DNA from 3 places in the Bradyrhizobium sp. CCBAU 45321 genome. Region 2 is predicted to be linked to each of the others. Evidence: predicted binding sites of a transcription regulator. Region 2 holds the regulator's gene; each other region holds the start of a gene.
What was found. The regulator PhoB, encoded in region 2, activates phosphate uptake and scavenging genes when phosphate is short. The targets are predictions, from matches to a motif close to TGTCATNNANCTGTCAT.
Positions count from the first base shown of each region.

Region 1: the regulator PhoB is predicted to act here: its motif matches at 2,766-2,782, upstream of ACM43_RS37245 (DUF47 domain-containing protein).
Region 3: the regulator PhoB is predicted to act here: its motif matches at 2,842-2,858, upstream of ACM43_RS25960 (ExeM/NucH family extracellular endonuclease).

Region 1 is NZ_LFKZ01000131.1:354,743-359,969, reverse strand. It holds gene ACM43_RS37260 (ABC transporter substrate-binding protein) at 1-760, shown strand, start outside; gene ACM43_RS37255 (branched-chain amino acid ABC transporter permease) at 835-1,698, shown strand; gene ACM43_RS37250 (branched-chain amino acid ABC transporter permease) at 1,700-2,668, shown strand; gene ACM43_RS37245 (DUF47 domain-containing protein) at 2,826-3,470, shown strand; gene ACM43_RS37240 (inorganic phosphate transporter) at 3,480-4,484, shown strand; gene sugE (quaternary ammonium compound efflux SMR transporter SugE) at 4,477-4,791, opposite strand; gene ACM43_RS37230 (peptide chain release factor 3) at 4,950-5,227, shown strand, end outside.
Region 2 is NZ_LFKZ01000130.1:491,659-496,885, reverse strand. It holds gene pstC (phosphate ABC transporter permease subunit PstC) at 1-160, shown strand, start outside; gene pstA (phosphate ABC transporter permease PstA) at 165-1,010, shown strand; gene pstB (phosphate ABC transporter ATP-binding protein PstB) at 1,007-1,828, shown strand; gene phoU (phosphate signaling complex protein PhoU) at 1,840-2,556, shown strand; gene phoB (phosphate regulon transcriptional regulator PhoB) at 2,579-3,286, shown strand; gene ACM43_RS34875 (GcrA family cell cycle regulator) at 3,585-4,097, opposite strand; gene ACM43_RS34870 (aspartate aminotransferase family protein) at 4,557-5,227, shown strand, end outside.
Region 3 is NZ_LFKZ01000127.1:129,801-135,027, forward strand. It holds gene ACM43_RS25950 (HlyD family type I secretion periplasmic adaptor subunit) at 1-694, opposite strand, end outside; gene ACM43_RS25955 (type I secretion system permease/ATPase) at 705-2,480, opposite strand; gene ACM43_RS25960 (ExeM/NucH family extracellular endonuclease) at 2,980-5,227, shown strand, end outside.

The DNA of each region.
Region 1 (5,227 bases), on a different contig from region 2:
TACCGGGCAGGCGCTGGTGAAGGCGGGCGGCGACACTTGGTATTTTCTCACCGCAGACTACGCCTTTGGCCATGCCCTCGAGCGCGACACCGCCGCGGTCGTGGTGAAGTCGGGCGGCAAGGTGATCGGCAACGTCAAGCATCCCCTGAATACCGCTGACTTCTCGTCGTTCCTGCTTCAGGCGCAGGCCTCCAAAGCCAAGATCATCGGCATGGCGAATGCCGGCGGCGACACCACCAACACCATCAAGCAGGCGTCCGAGTTCGGCATCGTCTCGGGCGGCCAGAAGCTTGCGGGCCTGCTGCTCTTCATCACCGACGTGCACTCGCTTGGTCTGAAGGTGGCGCAGGGCTTGAACTTCACCGAGACCTTCTATTGGGACATGAACGACGGCACGCGCGCCTTCTCCAAACGCTTTTCCGAGCGCATGAAGAACAAGGCGATGCCTTCGATGGTGCAGGCCGGCGTCTATTCGGGCCTGCTGCACTATTTCAAGGCGCTGGAGGCGATGGGCGGCAATCCGCATGACGGGGCCAAGGTGGTCGCCAAGATGAAGGAGATGCCGACCGACGATGCGTTGTTCGGCAAGGGAACGATCCGTGCGGACGGTCGCAAGCTGCATCCGGCCTATCTGTTCGAGGTCAAGAAGCCCGAGGAATCCAAGGGCCCCTGGGACTATTACAAGCTGATCGGCACGACCCCCGGCGACCTGGCCTTCCGGCCGCTGTCGGAAAGCGCCTGTCCGCTGGTGAAGAAGTAACGTGAACGCTACAGGCCGGCGCGCAGCGGTGCCGGCCTGTTGTTGAGGAATAGAAGGGACCGGGTGCGGGATCGATGCAGGCTCTCTACGCTCAGCTACTGGTGGGACTGATCAACGGCTCGTTCTACGCGCTGCTCAGTCTCGGGCTTGCCGTCATCTTCGGCATGCTCAACATCATCAATTTCGCCCATGGCGCGCTCTACATGATGGGCGCTTTCGTCGCCTATTTCCTGCTGAACCTCGGCGGCATCAACTATTGGTGGGCGCTGCTGCTGGCGCCGATCATCGTCGGCATCTTCGGCATGATCCTGGAGCGGACCATGCTGCAATGGCTGACCGGGCTCGATCATCTCTACGGCCTGCTCCTGACCTTCGGCATCGCGCTGATCGTGCAGGGCGTGTTCCAGAACTATTTCGGCTCCTCGGGCCTGCCTTACGCCATTCCCGACCAGCTCAGGGGCGGCATGAATCTCGGCTTCATGTTCCTGCCGATCTACCGCGGCTGGGTCGTCGTGTTCTCGCTGGCGGTGTGCCTTGCGACCTGGTTTTTGATCGAGAAGACGCAGCTCGGCGCCTACCTGCGCGCCGCCACCGAAAATCCGACGCTGGTGCGTGCCTTCGGCATCAACGTGCCGCGCATGATCACGCTCACTTACGGTCTCGGCGTCGGCCTTGCCGCGCTCGCCGGCGTGCTCTCGGCGCCGATCAACCAGGTGCGGCCGCTGATGGGCGCCGACCTCATCATCGTCGTGTTCGCGGTGGTGGTGATCGGCGGCATGGGCTCGATCATGGGCTCCATCATCACCGGCTTCGCGCTCGGCGTGATCGAGGGCCTGACCAAGTATTTCTACCCCGAGGCGTCCAACACCGTCGTGTTCGTGCTGATGGTGCTGGTGCTGCTGGTGAAGCCGACGGGATTGACGGGAAGGGCGGCCTGAGATGACAACCCTGACGGACGACACGCTTCCTGTGACCCCGCGTGCGATGCGCGACGAGATGATTGTATTCGCTGTGATGGCGCTGCTGCTCGCAGCGGTGCCGTTCACGGGCGTCTACCCCTTCTTCGTAATGCAGGCGCTGTGCTTTGCGCTGCTCGCCTGCGCCTTCAATCTGCTGGTCGGCTATGGCGGCTTGCTGTCGTTTGGCCACGCGATGTTCTTGGGCACGGCCGGCTATTGCAGCGCGCATGCGCTGAAGGTCTGGGCACTGCCGCCCGAGCTCGGCATTCTCGTCGGCGTCGCCGCGGCGTTCGTGCTGTCGATCGTCACCGGCTACATCTCGATCCGTCGCCAGGGCATCTATTTCTCGATGATCACGCTGGCCCTGTCGCAGCTCCTGTACTTCATCTATCTCCAGGCCCCGTTCACCCATGGTGAGGACGGCATCCAGGGCATCCCGCAGGGACGCATGTTCGGCCTGCTCGATCTGTCCAAGCCGACGGTGCTGTATTATGTCGTGCTGGTCGGCTTCCTCGCCGGCTTCCTCCTGATCTTCCGCATCATCAACTCGCCGTTCGGCGAGGTGCTGAAGTCGATCCGCGAGAACGAGCAGCGCGCGATCTCGCTCGGCTACCGTACCGACCAATACAAGTTCCTAGCCTTCGTGCTGTCGGGGACGCTCGCCGGCTTTGCCGGTGCGCTGAAGGTGTTCGTGGCCCAGAACGCTTCGCTCACCGACGTGCACTGGACGATGTCGGGCGAGGTCGTGCTGATGACGCTGGTCGGGGGGCTCGGCACCGTTTTCGGTCCCGTGGTCGGCGCCTTCGTCATCATCGCCATGCAGCAATATCTGGCGGGCTTCGGCCAGTGGGTGACGGTGATCCAGGGCGTGATCTTCGTGGTCTGCGTGCTCACCTTCCGCCGCGGCGTCGTCGGCGAAATCGCGCATTACTTCCGGCGTTCGCTCTAAGTAACTGATATTGCATCAATTTCATTGATGCACGAAAGCGGTGGATGATCCGGCTCCGCGGGCGTGAGACGACACGCGCGCGGATCGAAAATGGTCTATGACAGTTTTATGACAGCCCTCGCGGGCCTGACCATTTTCCAACCGGTAGCCTATTCCCATGATGCGATGGTTTCGTGCGTTCCTGCCCAGGGAAGAGCGGTTCTTCGACCTGTTCGATCGGCATGCCCAGACCGTGATTCAGGGCGCAGTCGCGTTGCAGGGCATGCTTAAGGGGGGCGAGGAGACGCCGGTCTATTGCCAGCGCGTCAACCAGTTCGAGAACGACGCCGACAACATCACCCGCGAGGTGCTGACGGCGGTACGCCGCACCTTCATCACCCCGTTCGACCGCGGCGACATCAAGAACCTGATCACGTCGCTGGACGATGCCATCGACCAGATGCAGCAGACGGCCAAGGCCGTGATGCTGTTCGAGGTGCGCAGCTTCGAGCCGCCGATGCGCGAGATCGGCGGACTCTTGATCGAATGCGCCAATCTGGTCGGCCGTGCGCTGCCGCTGATGCAGGAGATCGGCAAGAACGTCGCCATGCTGACCGCGATCACCGAGGAGCTCGGCAATCTCGAGGGCCGGGTCGACGATCTCCACGACATCGGCCTGAAGGAGCTGTTCCTCAAGCACCGCGACGGCAATGCGATGGATTTCATCGTCGGGGCCGAGATCTACGACCATCTCGAGAAGGTGGCCGACCGTTTCGATGACGTTGCGAACGAGATCAACAGCATCGTCATCGAGCAGGTGTAGGGCCTCGCCGTGGATGCCGCGTTGGGTCTTCCCGTCCTGGTCGGCTTGATCGCCGTCGCGCTGCTGTTCGATTTCCTGAACGGCCTGCACGACGCCGCCAATTCGATCGCGACCATCGTCTCGACCCGCGTGCTGCGGCCGCAATTCGCGGTGTTCTGGGCCGCGTTCTTCAATTTCATCGCCTTCCTGGTGTTCGGGCTGCACGTCGCCCAGACCATCGGCACCGGCATCATCGATCCCGCGGTCGTCGACGCCCAGGTGATCTTCGCAGCCCTCGTCGGCGCCATCGTCTGGAACCTCGTGACCTGGGCGCTCGGCATTCCATCGTCGTCGTCGCACGCGCTGATCGGCGGGCTCGTGGGCGGCGGCTTGGCCAAGGCCGGTATTTCGGCCGCGGTATGGAGCGGCCTGTCCAAGACCGCGCTGGCGATCGTGCTGTCGCCGCTGGTTGGCTTCCTGCTCGCAATGGCGCTGGTTGCGATCGTGTCCTGGGCCTCGGTACGCTCGACGCCGTTCGCGGTCGACCGCGCCTTCCGCATCCTGCAATTCGTCTCCGCGTCGCTCTATTCGCTCGGCCATGGCGGCAACGACGCGCAGAAGACCATGGGCATCATCGCCGTGCTGCTCTATTCGCAGGGCTATCTCGGCAGCGACTTCTCGGTGCCGTTCTGGGTGGTGCTGTCCTGCCAGGCGGCGATGGCGTTGGGCACGCTGATGGGCGGCTGGCGCATCGTCCGCACCATGGGCCTGCGCATCACGAAATTGACCCCCATGCAAGGCTTTTGCGCCGAGACGGGAGGCGCGGTGACCCTGTTCATGGCGACCTATCTCGGGGTTCCCGTCTCGACCACCCACACCATCACCGGCGCTATCGTCGGCGTCGGTGCCGCCCGCCGCGTCTCGGCCGTGCGCTGGAACGTCGCAAGCTCCATCGTCTATGCCTGGGTGATCACGATCCCGGCCTCGGCCATTGTGGCCGCCCTGACCTGGTGGGTGGTCCAGCTCGTCAGGTGACGAGCTTCAGTCCGATGATGCCGGCGACGATCAGGCCGATGCTGGCGAGGCGGAAGGCCGTCGCCGGCTCGCCGAACAGAACCATGCCGAGCGTCGCCGTACCGACCGCGCCGATGCCGGTCCAGACCGCATAGGCGGTTCCGACCGGCAGTGATTTGAGCGCGAGCCCGAGCAGGATGACACTGCCGGCCATGGCGACCAGCGTGACCACGGACGGGACAAGCTTGCTAAAGCCCTCGGTGTATTTCAGGCCAATGGCCCAGGTGATCTCGAGGAGACCGGCGACGAACAGGATGCTCCAGGCCATGGCGACCCTCCATTCAAGGCAGGGTCGTCCCCGCGGCTGGTGTGCTGATGGGCAGGGAGGTCGTCCTCCCAAAAGGGGGATATGGGGCTGGCCGGAAACCTTCGCAATCACCAAATGAGGCTTGATCAGGCCCGTTTTCCCTGCCACACGCTCCCGCCATGTCCGACATCGCCGCCACCACAGCCGAATCGCCGGCCCGTTCCCCGCTTGCCGCCGAGGTGGCGAGGCGGCGGACCTTTGCGATCATCTCTCACCCCGACGCCGGCAAGACCACGCTGACCGAAAAGCTGCTGCTGTTCGGCGGCGCCATCAACCTCGCCGGCCAGGTCAAGGCCAAGGGCGAGCGGCGCAACACCCGTTCTGACTGGATGAAGATCGAGCGTGAGCGCGGCATCTCGGTGGTGACCTCGGTGATGACCTTCGAGTTCGAGGGCCT
Region 2 (5,227 bases):
GACCATCTCGGCGGCGATCGCATCCGAGTTCGCCGAGAGCGACGGCCTGCACCAGTCCGGCCTGATCCTGCTCGGCCTCCTGCTGTTCGTGCTGACGTTCTTCGTGCTCGCGGCCGCCCGTTTGATGCTGCTGCGCCTCGAAACCAAGGCCGGGAAGTGAAGCCATGAACCCGATCTATTCACGCCGCCGCCGCTGGGACATCGTCATCCGCGGCCTCTGCATCGCCGCCGCCGCCTTCGGCGTCACCTGGCTCGCGCTGATCCTGGTCACGCTGCTCTACAACGGCCTGGCCGGGCTCAACCTCCAGGTCTTCACAGCTGACACGCCGCCGCCCGGATCGAACGAGGGCGGCCTGCGCAACGCCATCGTCGGCTCGCTGATCATGACCGTGATCGGCGTCGGCATCGGCGCGCCGCTCGGCCTGTTCGCCGGCACCTATCTCGCCGAGTACGGCCGCAACGACAAGCTGACCTCGGTGATCCGCTTCATCAACGACATTCTCTTGTCGGCACCCTCGATCATCATCGGCCTCTTCATCTATGGCGCGGTGGTGGTGCCGATGCGCGGCTTCTCGGCGATTGCGGGCGCGCTGGCGCTTGCCGTCATCGTGATCCCGGTCGTCGTGCGCACCACGGAGGACATGCTGCTGCTGGTGCCGAATCCGTTGCGCGAAGCTGCCAGCGCGCTCGGCCTGCCGCGCTCGCTGGTGATCAGGCGAATCGCGTACCGTGCGGCGCGCGCCGGCCTCATCACCGGCGTGCTGCTCGCCACCGCCCGGGTCGCCGGCGAGACCGCGCCGCTGTTGTTCACGGCGCTGTCGAACCAGTTCTTCAGCCTCGGCCTGGACAAGACGATGGCGAACCTGCCTGTCACCATCAACAACTTCGTGCAGAGCCCCTACGAATATTGGAAGCAACTCGCCTGGAGCGGCGCGCTGCTGATCACCCTGACCGTGCTTGCCCTTAACATTGGCGCGCGCATCCTTGGCGCCGAGAGGACTGCAAAATGAGTGAAATGTCTGTTTCCGTCAGCGCACCGACCGTTCATCCCGGTTCGCAGCCGTTGCCCGAGGCGCCCGCCAAGGTCACCGCGCGCAACCTCAACTTCTACTACGGTGATCACCACGCGCTGAAGAACATCAACCTGGCGCTCGGCACCAACCGCGTCACGGCGTTCATCGGCCCGTCCGGCTGCGGCAAGTCCACCCTGCTGCGCATCTTCAACCGGATGTACGACCTCTATCCGGGCCAGCGCGCAGACGGTCAGCTGTTGCTCGACCATACCAACATCCTCGACCCCAAGCTCGACCTCAACCTGCTCCGTGCCCGGGTCGGCATGGTGTTCCAGAAGCCGACGCCGTTCCCGATGACGATCTACGAGAACATCGCCTTCGGCATTCGTCTCTACGAGAAGATCTCCAAGTCCGAGATGGACGGCCGCGTCGAGAAGGCGCTGCGCGGCGGCGCGCTGTGGAACGAGGTCAAGGACAAGCTCAATGCCTCCGGCCTGTCGCTCTCCGGCGGCCAGCAGCAGCGCCTCTGCATCGCCCGCACCGTCGCGGTGCGGCCCGAGGTGATCTTGTTCGACGAGCCTTGCTCGGCGCTCGACCCGATCTCGACCGCCAAGGTCGAAGAGCTGATCCAGGAATTGTCCGAGAACTACACGATCGCGATCGTGACCCACAACATGCAGCAGGCGGCGCGCGTCTCCGACAAGACCGCCTTCATGTATCTCGGCGAGTTGATCGAGTTCGATGACACCAGCAAGATCTTCACGTCGCCGAGCGATCGGCGCACGCAGGATTACATCACCGGCCGGTTCGGCTGAGGAGACGGAACATGGGTTCTGAACATACCGTAAAGGCCTTCGACAGCGATCTTCAGGAGCTCACCCGCCTTGTCGCCGAGATGGGCGGCATCGCCGAGCGCATGATCGTCGATTCCGTCGACGCGCTGATCCGCCGCGACGTCGCGCTCGGCCAGCGCGTGGTCGCCACCGACGCCGAGCTCGACGCGCTGCAGAAGCGCATCGAGGAGCGCGCCGTGCTCACCATCGCCCGCCGCCAGCCGATGGCCGTCGACCTGCGCGAGATCGTCGGCGCCATGCGCGTTGCGACCGATCTCGAGCGCATCGGCGATCTCGCCAAGAACATGGGCAAGCGCGTCGCGGCGCTGGAGACGGATTTCCATCCGCTCAAGCTGTTCCGCGGCCTGGAGCACATGACCGACCTCGTGCAGCAGCAGGTCAAGTCGGTGCTGGACGCCTATGCCGCGCACGACCTGCCGGCGGCGATGGCGGTGTGGAAGGGCGACGAGGAAGTCGACGCCATCTGCACCTCGCTGTTCCGCGAGCTCCTCACCTACATGATGGAGGATCCGCGCAACATCTCGTTCTGCATCCACCTGATGTTCTGTGCCAAGAACATCGAGCGGATCGGCGACCACGCCACCAACATCGCCGAGACCGTGTTCTACATGATCGAGGGCCAGGCGATCACTGACAAGCGGCCGAAGGGCGACATGACGACCTTCGCCACGACGGTGCCGAACACCTGACGACTTAAGGAGCGACGACCACATGGGCGCACGCATTATGGTGGTTGAGGACGAGGAAGCTCTCACCGAGCTTCTCCGCTACAACCTCGAAGGCGACGGCTATGACGTCGAGACGGTGATGCGCGGCGATGACGCCGACACCCGCCTCAAGGAGCACATTCCCGATCTGATCGTGCTCGACTGGATGCTGCCGGGCCTGTCGGGCATCGAGCTGTGCCGGCGGCTTCGGACCCGTCCCGAGACCAAGCAGCTGCCGATCATCATGCTCACCGCGCGCGGCGAGGAGAGCGAGCGGGTGCGCGGGCTTGCGACCGGCGCGGATGACTACATCGTCAAGCCGTTCTCGGTGCCGGAGCTGCTCGCGCGCGTGAAGGGCCTCTTGCGGCGTGCCAGCCCCGAGCGCCTCGCCACCGTGCTCGCCTATGGCGATATCGAGCTCGACCGCGACAAGCGCCGGGTGGCGCGCTCGGGCCGGCCGATCGATCTCGGCCCGACCGAATATCGCCTGCTGGAGTTCTTCCTGGAGCATCCCGGCCGCGTGTTCTCGCGCGAGCAGCTGCTCGACAGCGTCTGGGGCCGCGACATCTACATCGACGAGCGCACCGTCGACGTCCATATCGGCCGCCTGCGCAAGCTGCTCAATCTCGGCCGCGAGCAGGACCCGATCCGCACCGTCCGCGGCGCCGGCTACGCGCTGGACGATCGTTTCGCGAAGGCTGAGCAGACATAAAGCGCCAGCGACAGCTGGTTTGGCGAACTGCGGCGCCGATCTCGACCGTCATCCCCGGGCGCGCGCAGCGCGAGCCCGGGATCTCAGCGCGAGCGCTTGCGCTCGTCGCGATTAGCCACAAGGCGTGGTTTGGCGAAGACTCGGAGTGACCATCTCGCGCAACAATTGCGCCCTGTGGCTATGGATCCCCGCGTTCGCGGGGATGACACCGAGTGGGTGGAGCCGTCATCGTATGACGGCTGCAGTCTTGGCGATCAAGCTTGGTGATCAAGCTTGTTGATCAGGGAATACCGCAAATTCACCGCGTGCCTGGCTTCGCCGGTGCACGCCGGCGATCCGCTGCGGGCTGATAGGCCACGCGCGAATGCTGGGCGCAGTAGGGCAGGCCTGAGAGCGCCTTGCCGCCGCAGAAGAAGAAATCCGGGCTCGAGGGATCGCCGACCGGCCAGTGGCAGGTCGCCTCGTTCAATTCCAGCAGCGACAGCCGCTGGCTCATCGGCACCACGTTGTCGTAGGTAACCGGCTCGGCTTCCAACTCGACCTCGAAGGCCTGCGCCAGCGCGGTGTTGCCGCGCGCGACGGGGCGGGTCACCCGCATCATGTGCTGCGCGGGCCGTGCCTTGCGCGGCCGCGGCGCTGCCGATGAAGGGCTCTTGGCGCGGCCGGACAGGCCGAGCCGGTGCACCTTGCCGATCACGGCATTGCGGGTCACATTGCCGAGCTCCGCCGCGATCTGGCTGGCCGAAAGTCCGGCCTCCCAGAGCTTCTTCAGCTGCTCGACGCGATCATCGGACCAGGTCAAAACCGTCATTGCACCCTTTCCCTCGCTGCGCGCCTGCCATCCTGGGGCCTTCGCAGCGAATGCTTTAGCCTTGAAAAACCCGTGCCGTCAGAATCCCTTAAGGCTCGCCGGGCGCGCTCAAGACGCCCGAACGTTTACGCCGGTACATGAGGACTTCTGGGATCAGAACTGCTGCACGAGATGTCGTATCTGACAGTCCAAACGCTACAATATGGCGTGACTCCCGCGCAAGAGTCCGCCGACTCGCTTCCACATGTTCCGTGGTGAAAAACCCGCAAAATCGGCACCGCAAGACTACGGAATCAGCGTTTCGCGAGGCTTTCCGGGCGGCATTGACACCCGTCTTGCCAGGCATAAGATAGTGGCACGTGCCGCCCTTAAAAGGCGGCACGTTTCGTTTTCCGGGGCCGGTTGATGGTGCGTCGCGCAATGCATGCCTCACACCGTCCGCAACATTCAAGTGATGTCATGACTAACAGCGCAGCGCCGCATTTGCTCCCCGTTTTCGCCAGGGCCGACCTCGGTTTCGAGCGCGGCGAAGGCTGCTGGCTGATCGCGACCAACGGCGATCGCTATCTCGATTTCACCTCGGGCGTGGCGGTGAATGCGCTCGGCCATGTCCATCCCGCGCTGGTCAAGGCATTGCAGGAGCAGGCGACCAAGCTCTGGCACATGTCGAACCTGTTCCAGAGCCCTGATGGCGAAAAGCTCGCAAGCCGCCTCTGCAATGAGAGCTTTGCGGACTTCGTGTTCTTCTGCAATTCCGGCGCCGAGGCGCTGGAAGGCGTGATCAAGCTGGTGCGCCACCATCACTTCTCCAAGGGGCATCCGGAGCGTTACCGCATGATCACCTTCGAGGGTGCCTTCCATGGCCGCACGCTGGCGACGCTCGCCGCCACCGGATCTGCAAAATATCTCGAGGGCTTCGGCCCGCCGATGGACGGCTTCGATCAGGTGCCGCATGGCGACCTCGACGCCGTGAAGAAGGCGATCGGTCCGCACACCGCCGGCATTCTCATCGAGCCGATCCAGGGCGAGGGTGGCGTTCGTTCTGCACCTCACGCCTTCCTGAGGGCGCTGCGCGAGCTCTGCAACGAGCGCGGCCTGTTGCTCGCCTTCGACGAGGTGCAGACCGGCAT
Region 3 (5,227 bases), on a different contig from region 2:
CTTCCTCGCCGGTCAGGCGGGAGGCCTCGCGCTCGAGTACGGTGAGGCGCGCATAGGGCACCAGACGCTTGTCGTACAGCTGGCGCACGCCCTCCAGCTCGGTTTCGATCCAGCGGATCTGTGCACGCTTCGACGCGATCTGCGCCTCCAGGCCGCGGATTTCGTCCGCGATCTGCGCCTTGCGTTCGCGCAACTGCGATTGCTGGCCGCTGATAGCTTCGCGCCGCCGGTCGAACAGCGTGGTCTCGCCCTCGATCATCTCCGCGATCGAGGCGCTGGCGCGGCGTGCGACGATCTCGCCGGGCAGCACCACCGCGTCGCGGCCGTTCTGCTCGGACTGCAGCCGGGCACGACGCACCCCGAGCTGGTTGAGCTGGTTTTCGATCAGCGCAAGGTTGGCGCGCGGCAGCGTCTCGTCAAGTCGGACCAGCATGTCGCCGGCCTGAACCTGATCGCCGTCGTTGACGGAGATTTTGGCGACCACGCCGCCGGTCGGGTGCTGAACCCGGCGGACGTTGCTGTCGACCACCACCTGCGCCGGCGCGATCACGGCGCTGGCGAGCGGTGCGGTCATCGCCCAAACGCCGGCGGTGGACACCACGATCGCCAGCGTGCCAATTCCGAGTCCAGTGGCGCGCCTGATATCGCGAAACGGATCGCTACGGCGAGCTTCGGGCTTGCGGGGTGCGGCCATATGGGGGTCCTCAACTGGCGGCGGCGGCAGGAACCGAGCGCGCATCGGGCACCGCCTGCAGCGCCGCGCCGCCCGGCGGCGGATGAGCGGCGAGCGATTTGCGCAGCACTTCATCCTTTGGGCCGAACGCCTGTACGTGGCCGTTCGCCAGCGTCAGCACGAGATCAACCGCGGCGAGCGCCGCCGGCCGATGCGCAATGATGACGGCAATGCCGCCGCGCGCCCGGACGCGCCGGATGGCATCGGTCAGCGCGGCGTCGCCTTCGGCGTCGAGGCTGGCGTTCGGCTCGTCGAGCACCACCATGAACGGATCCTTGTAGAGCGCGCGCGCCAACGCGATCCGCTGCCGCTGGCCGCCCGACAGGGTGGCGCCGGCTTCGCCGATCCGCATCTCGAACCCCTTCGGCAACTTCAGGATCATCTCGTAGGCGCCGGCGGCCTTCGCCGCGGCGATCACCGCCGCCTCATCGATCTCAGGATCGAAACGTGCGATGTTTTCCGCTACCGTTCCGTCGAACAATTCGACGTCCTGCGGCAGGTAGCCGATCATGCCGCCGCGAATTTCTGCCGGCCACTGGTCGAGGGTGGCGCCATCAAGGCGGATCTCGCCGCGTGCGATCGGCCAGATTCCGACCAGCGCTCGTGCCAGCGTCGATTTGCCGGCGGCTGACGGGCCAATCATGCCGACTGCCTGGCCGGCTTCGAGTGCGAACGAGGCGTTGTGCACGATCGCGGTGGTGCCGCCGGGGGCGGCGATTGTGACCTGCTCGACCGTGAGCCGATGGACGGCGCGTTCGGGCGCGACGTCAGGGTTCGAGGCGTCGCCCTTGCCCAGAGCGGCGCGAAGCCGTTGGCCCGCTTGTCGCGCGCCGAGGAACGGACGCCAGATGGAGATCGCCAGTTCCACCGGCGCGAGCGCGCGGCTGCCCATGATCGACGCGGCGATCATCACGCCGCCGCTGGCCAGCCCCTCGATCACCAGATAGGCGCCGAGGCCGAGCAGCGCCGATTGCAGCATGAAGCGCAGCGTCTTTGATAACGCGCCGAGCGATCCGGCGATGTCCGCGTTGCGTTGCTGCGCGGCGACGAGATCATCGTTGGCGGCGCCCATCCGGTCGATCAACCGCTGCTCCATGCCCAGCGCGGCCACGATTTCGGCGTTGCGCCGACCCGCTTCAAGCTGGACGCCGCGGATTGCGCCGGCGCGCGAGGCGTCCCGGGTCGGCGCCCGCGTCAGCACCTCGGTGAGCAGCGCGATCCCGAACAGCAGCACCGCGCCCATGACCAGCGTCCAGCCGAGATAAGGATGCAGGAGAAAGCAGCCGGCGAGATACAGTGGCATCCACGGCAAGTCGAACAAGGTGGTCGGGCCGAGCCCGGAGAGGAACGACCGGACCGAGTCCAGATCGTGCGACAATTGCAGGCCGCGATTCGCGCCGCCGCGCAGCGGCCCGCGCAGGATATTGCAGACGACCGGTTGCCACAGCGCCGCGTGCAGCGCCGATCCGATCCGGGTCAGAATGCGCTGACGCAACAGATCGAACAGTCCTTGCATCGCATACGCCGCCGCCACCGCGATCGACAGCGCGATCAAGGTCGGAATGCTGTGCGATGGAATGACCCGGTCGTACACCTGCAGCATGTAGATCGAGCCGGTGAGCATCAGCAGATTGAGCACCGCCGAGAACAGTCCCACCGTCAGAAAGGCCGTTCTGCAGGAGGCGATCGCGGCCGACGCGAGATCGCCGGACGCGGGAGTCGACGCGGAGGACGTTGCTGCGCTCATGACACTCAATTCAGAAACGACGTCGGACCGCCACCGTCGGATGCGGTCGGCGTTCGTTAGCGAGGTTCAACGTCAGGCGCATGACAAAGCGACCGCCACGAAAACGCGAGCGGTTCCAACGAGGCTGCGATGCTCTGCGGCGAAACGCCGCCTTGGTTCGGAAGTTCGGCCGCGCAGACCGGCAATCGAACCTGGCGTGGTCGCTCCTCGCGGCGGGTCGATTGAGCTGTAACGCGATGACCCATTGGCAACTGCCGCCGGCCGAGAGGTCGAGCGCGCCTCCCCGCGCAAAGCTGGTAGTTGGTTCTCTCGGTCTTCGCGGGGCTCTTCGGGTGGCGACTTCACCGGCCCGTTAAGAAGCAGTCACCGATCTGTTGTCATCTGCGTTCTATCAACTCAGTAACGATACGTTAACCATCGGCCGTCTGGACCACGCCCTCGCGCATGCCGTGAGGCGGTGATCTGCGACGTCTTCTCTCAAGCGCTGGAGTGGCCATAAATGTCGACAAACCCTCATGTCCTGGCGAACGGCGATTTCCTGCAGGATTGGTCCAATACCGGCCTTGTCACGACCAACGATGACTGGTCGGGGGTCGCATCGATCGTCGGCTATCTCGGCAACGAGGTCGTTTCGGCCACCGGGGTGGACGCGCGTACGGCTAGCGGACCGTCGTCAGGAGATGTCGACGTCGTCGCCAACCAAACCAACACCGCCATCACCAACGGCGGTGTGGCCGAGTTCCAGATCGCCAACCCGACAGTGGCGCTGAACGGTTCCAACAGTGCGGATGCCCCCGGCCTCGTGATCCATCTCGACGCCACCGACCGCAAGGATGTCCGGCTGAGCTTCAACGCACGCGACCTCGACGCCAGCACGGACGACTCTGCACAGCAGATCAACGTGCAGTACCGGCTCGGTTCGAGCGGGCCGTGGACCAATGTTCCCGGCGGTTACGCTGCTGACGTCACCACCGGCGGTGCCGCGACTCAGGTGACACCGTTCGATCTGCTGCTGCCTGACGCCGTCAACGGCCGCAGCGACCTCCAGGTTCGCATTCTCACCACCAACGCCGTCGGCAATGACGAGTGGGTCGGCATCGACGACATCCGCGTCGCCAGTTCGTCCGAATCGGCGATCGAAATGCAGCACGTCGCATTCGCGCCGGATTCGCTTACGGTGTCGCATGACGAAGGTAGCAGCGGTCCGACCGTCTTTCAGTTCACCGTCGAGCGCAGCGGCGGCACCACGGGCAACGTCGCGTTCTCGGGAACGATCGCTTCGGCACAGACCGATGCGGCCGACTATGTCGGCGGCGAGCCGGTAAGCTTCAGCGGCAGCATCGCGGCGGGAGAGACCTCCGCGGTCGTGACCGTTACCGGCGCCGGCGACACCGACGATGAGGCGAACGAGAGCTTCACGCTGACGCTGCAGAACGTTTCCAATTCGGCGGCCGTGACCACCACGATCGGCAGCGCTGCGACGGCGACCGGCACCATCGTCAATGACGACATCGGCATCACCAAGATCAGCGCGATTCAGGGCAGCGGAGCCAGCAGCGCCATGGTCGGTCAGATTGTGACCGTCGAAGCCATCGTGGTTGGCGACTTCCAGAACGGCGACGCCGACGCCGGCCGCAATCTCAACGGCTTCTATCTCCAGGAGGAGACTACCGATTCCGACGGCAACGTGCTGACCTCCGAGGCGATCTTCGTGTACGGCGGCGCCACCGACGTCCAGGTCGGCGACCGGGTCCGCGTCACCGGCTCGATCAGCGAATATTTCGGCCTGACCGAGCTCACCGCGAGCAGCATTTCGGTCGTTCAGGCCGGCGCGGTGGCCGACATTGACACGATGGCGACGCAGATCGACCTGCCGTCGATGGGCACGACGCTGAGCCAGGACGGCGACTACCAGCCCGATCTTGAAGCCTATGAAGGCATGCTGGTCACGATTCCGGAGACCCTGACCGTCACCGAGCAGTTCAATCTCGACCGTTTCAACGAGATCAAGCTTGTGGCGGGCGAACGGCTCGAACAGTTCACGCAGGAGAACGCGCCCGACGCCGCCGCCTACCAGGCGTATCTGGCCGAGCTTGGTGCTCGCACCATCACCTATGACGATGGCCTCAACGTCCAGAATGCGGCGATCAACAACCTCGATGGCTTCGATCCGAACGACAACCCCTCCGCCGCGCCGAACTACGGCACCGCCGACGCGGTCCGGATGGGTGACACCATCGCCGGCCTGACCGGCGTGCTCGACTATCAATGGGCCGGCAACTCCGCCTCGGGGGCGACTTGGCGGATCCGTTCGGTCGAGGACGGCGCCAACACCTTCGGAGCCGGCGACAATCCGCGCACCGATGCGCCGGAAGACGTCGGCGGCCGTCTGAAGGTGGCGAGCTTCAACGTGCTGAACTACTTCACCACGCTGGACAATGGCGGCACCACCGCGATCGGCCAAGCGCCGCGCGGCGCCGACAACGGCGCGGAGTTCGCACGTCAGACCGAGAAGCTGGTCGCGACCATCCTCGACATGGACGTCGACGTGCTGGCGCTGACCGAACTGGAGAACGACTTCTCCGCCGCATCGTCCGGCAACGCAATCAAGTATCTGGTCGAGCAGCTCAATGCCGTGGCTGGGGCCGGTACCTATGCCTGGGTCGATCCCGGCCAGCAGTTCGTCGGCGGCGACGCCATCGCGGTCGGCTTCATCTACGACACCACCGCGGTGAAGGTCGCCGACG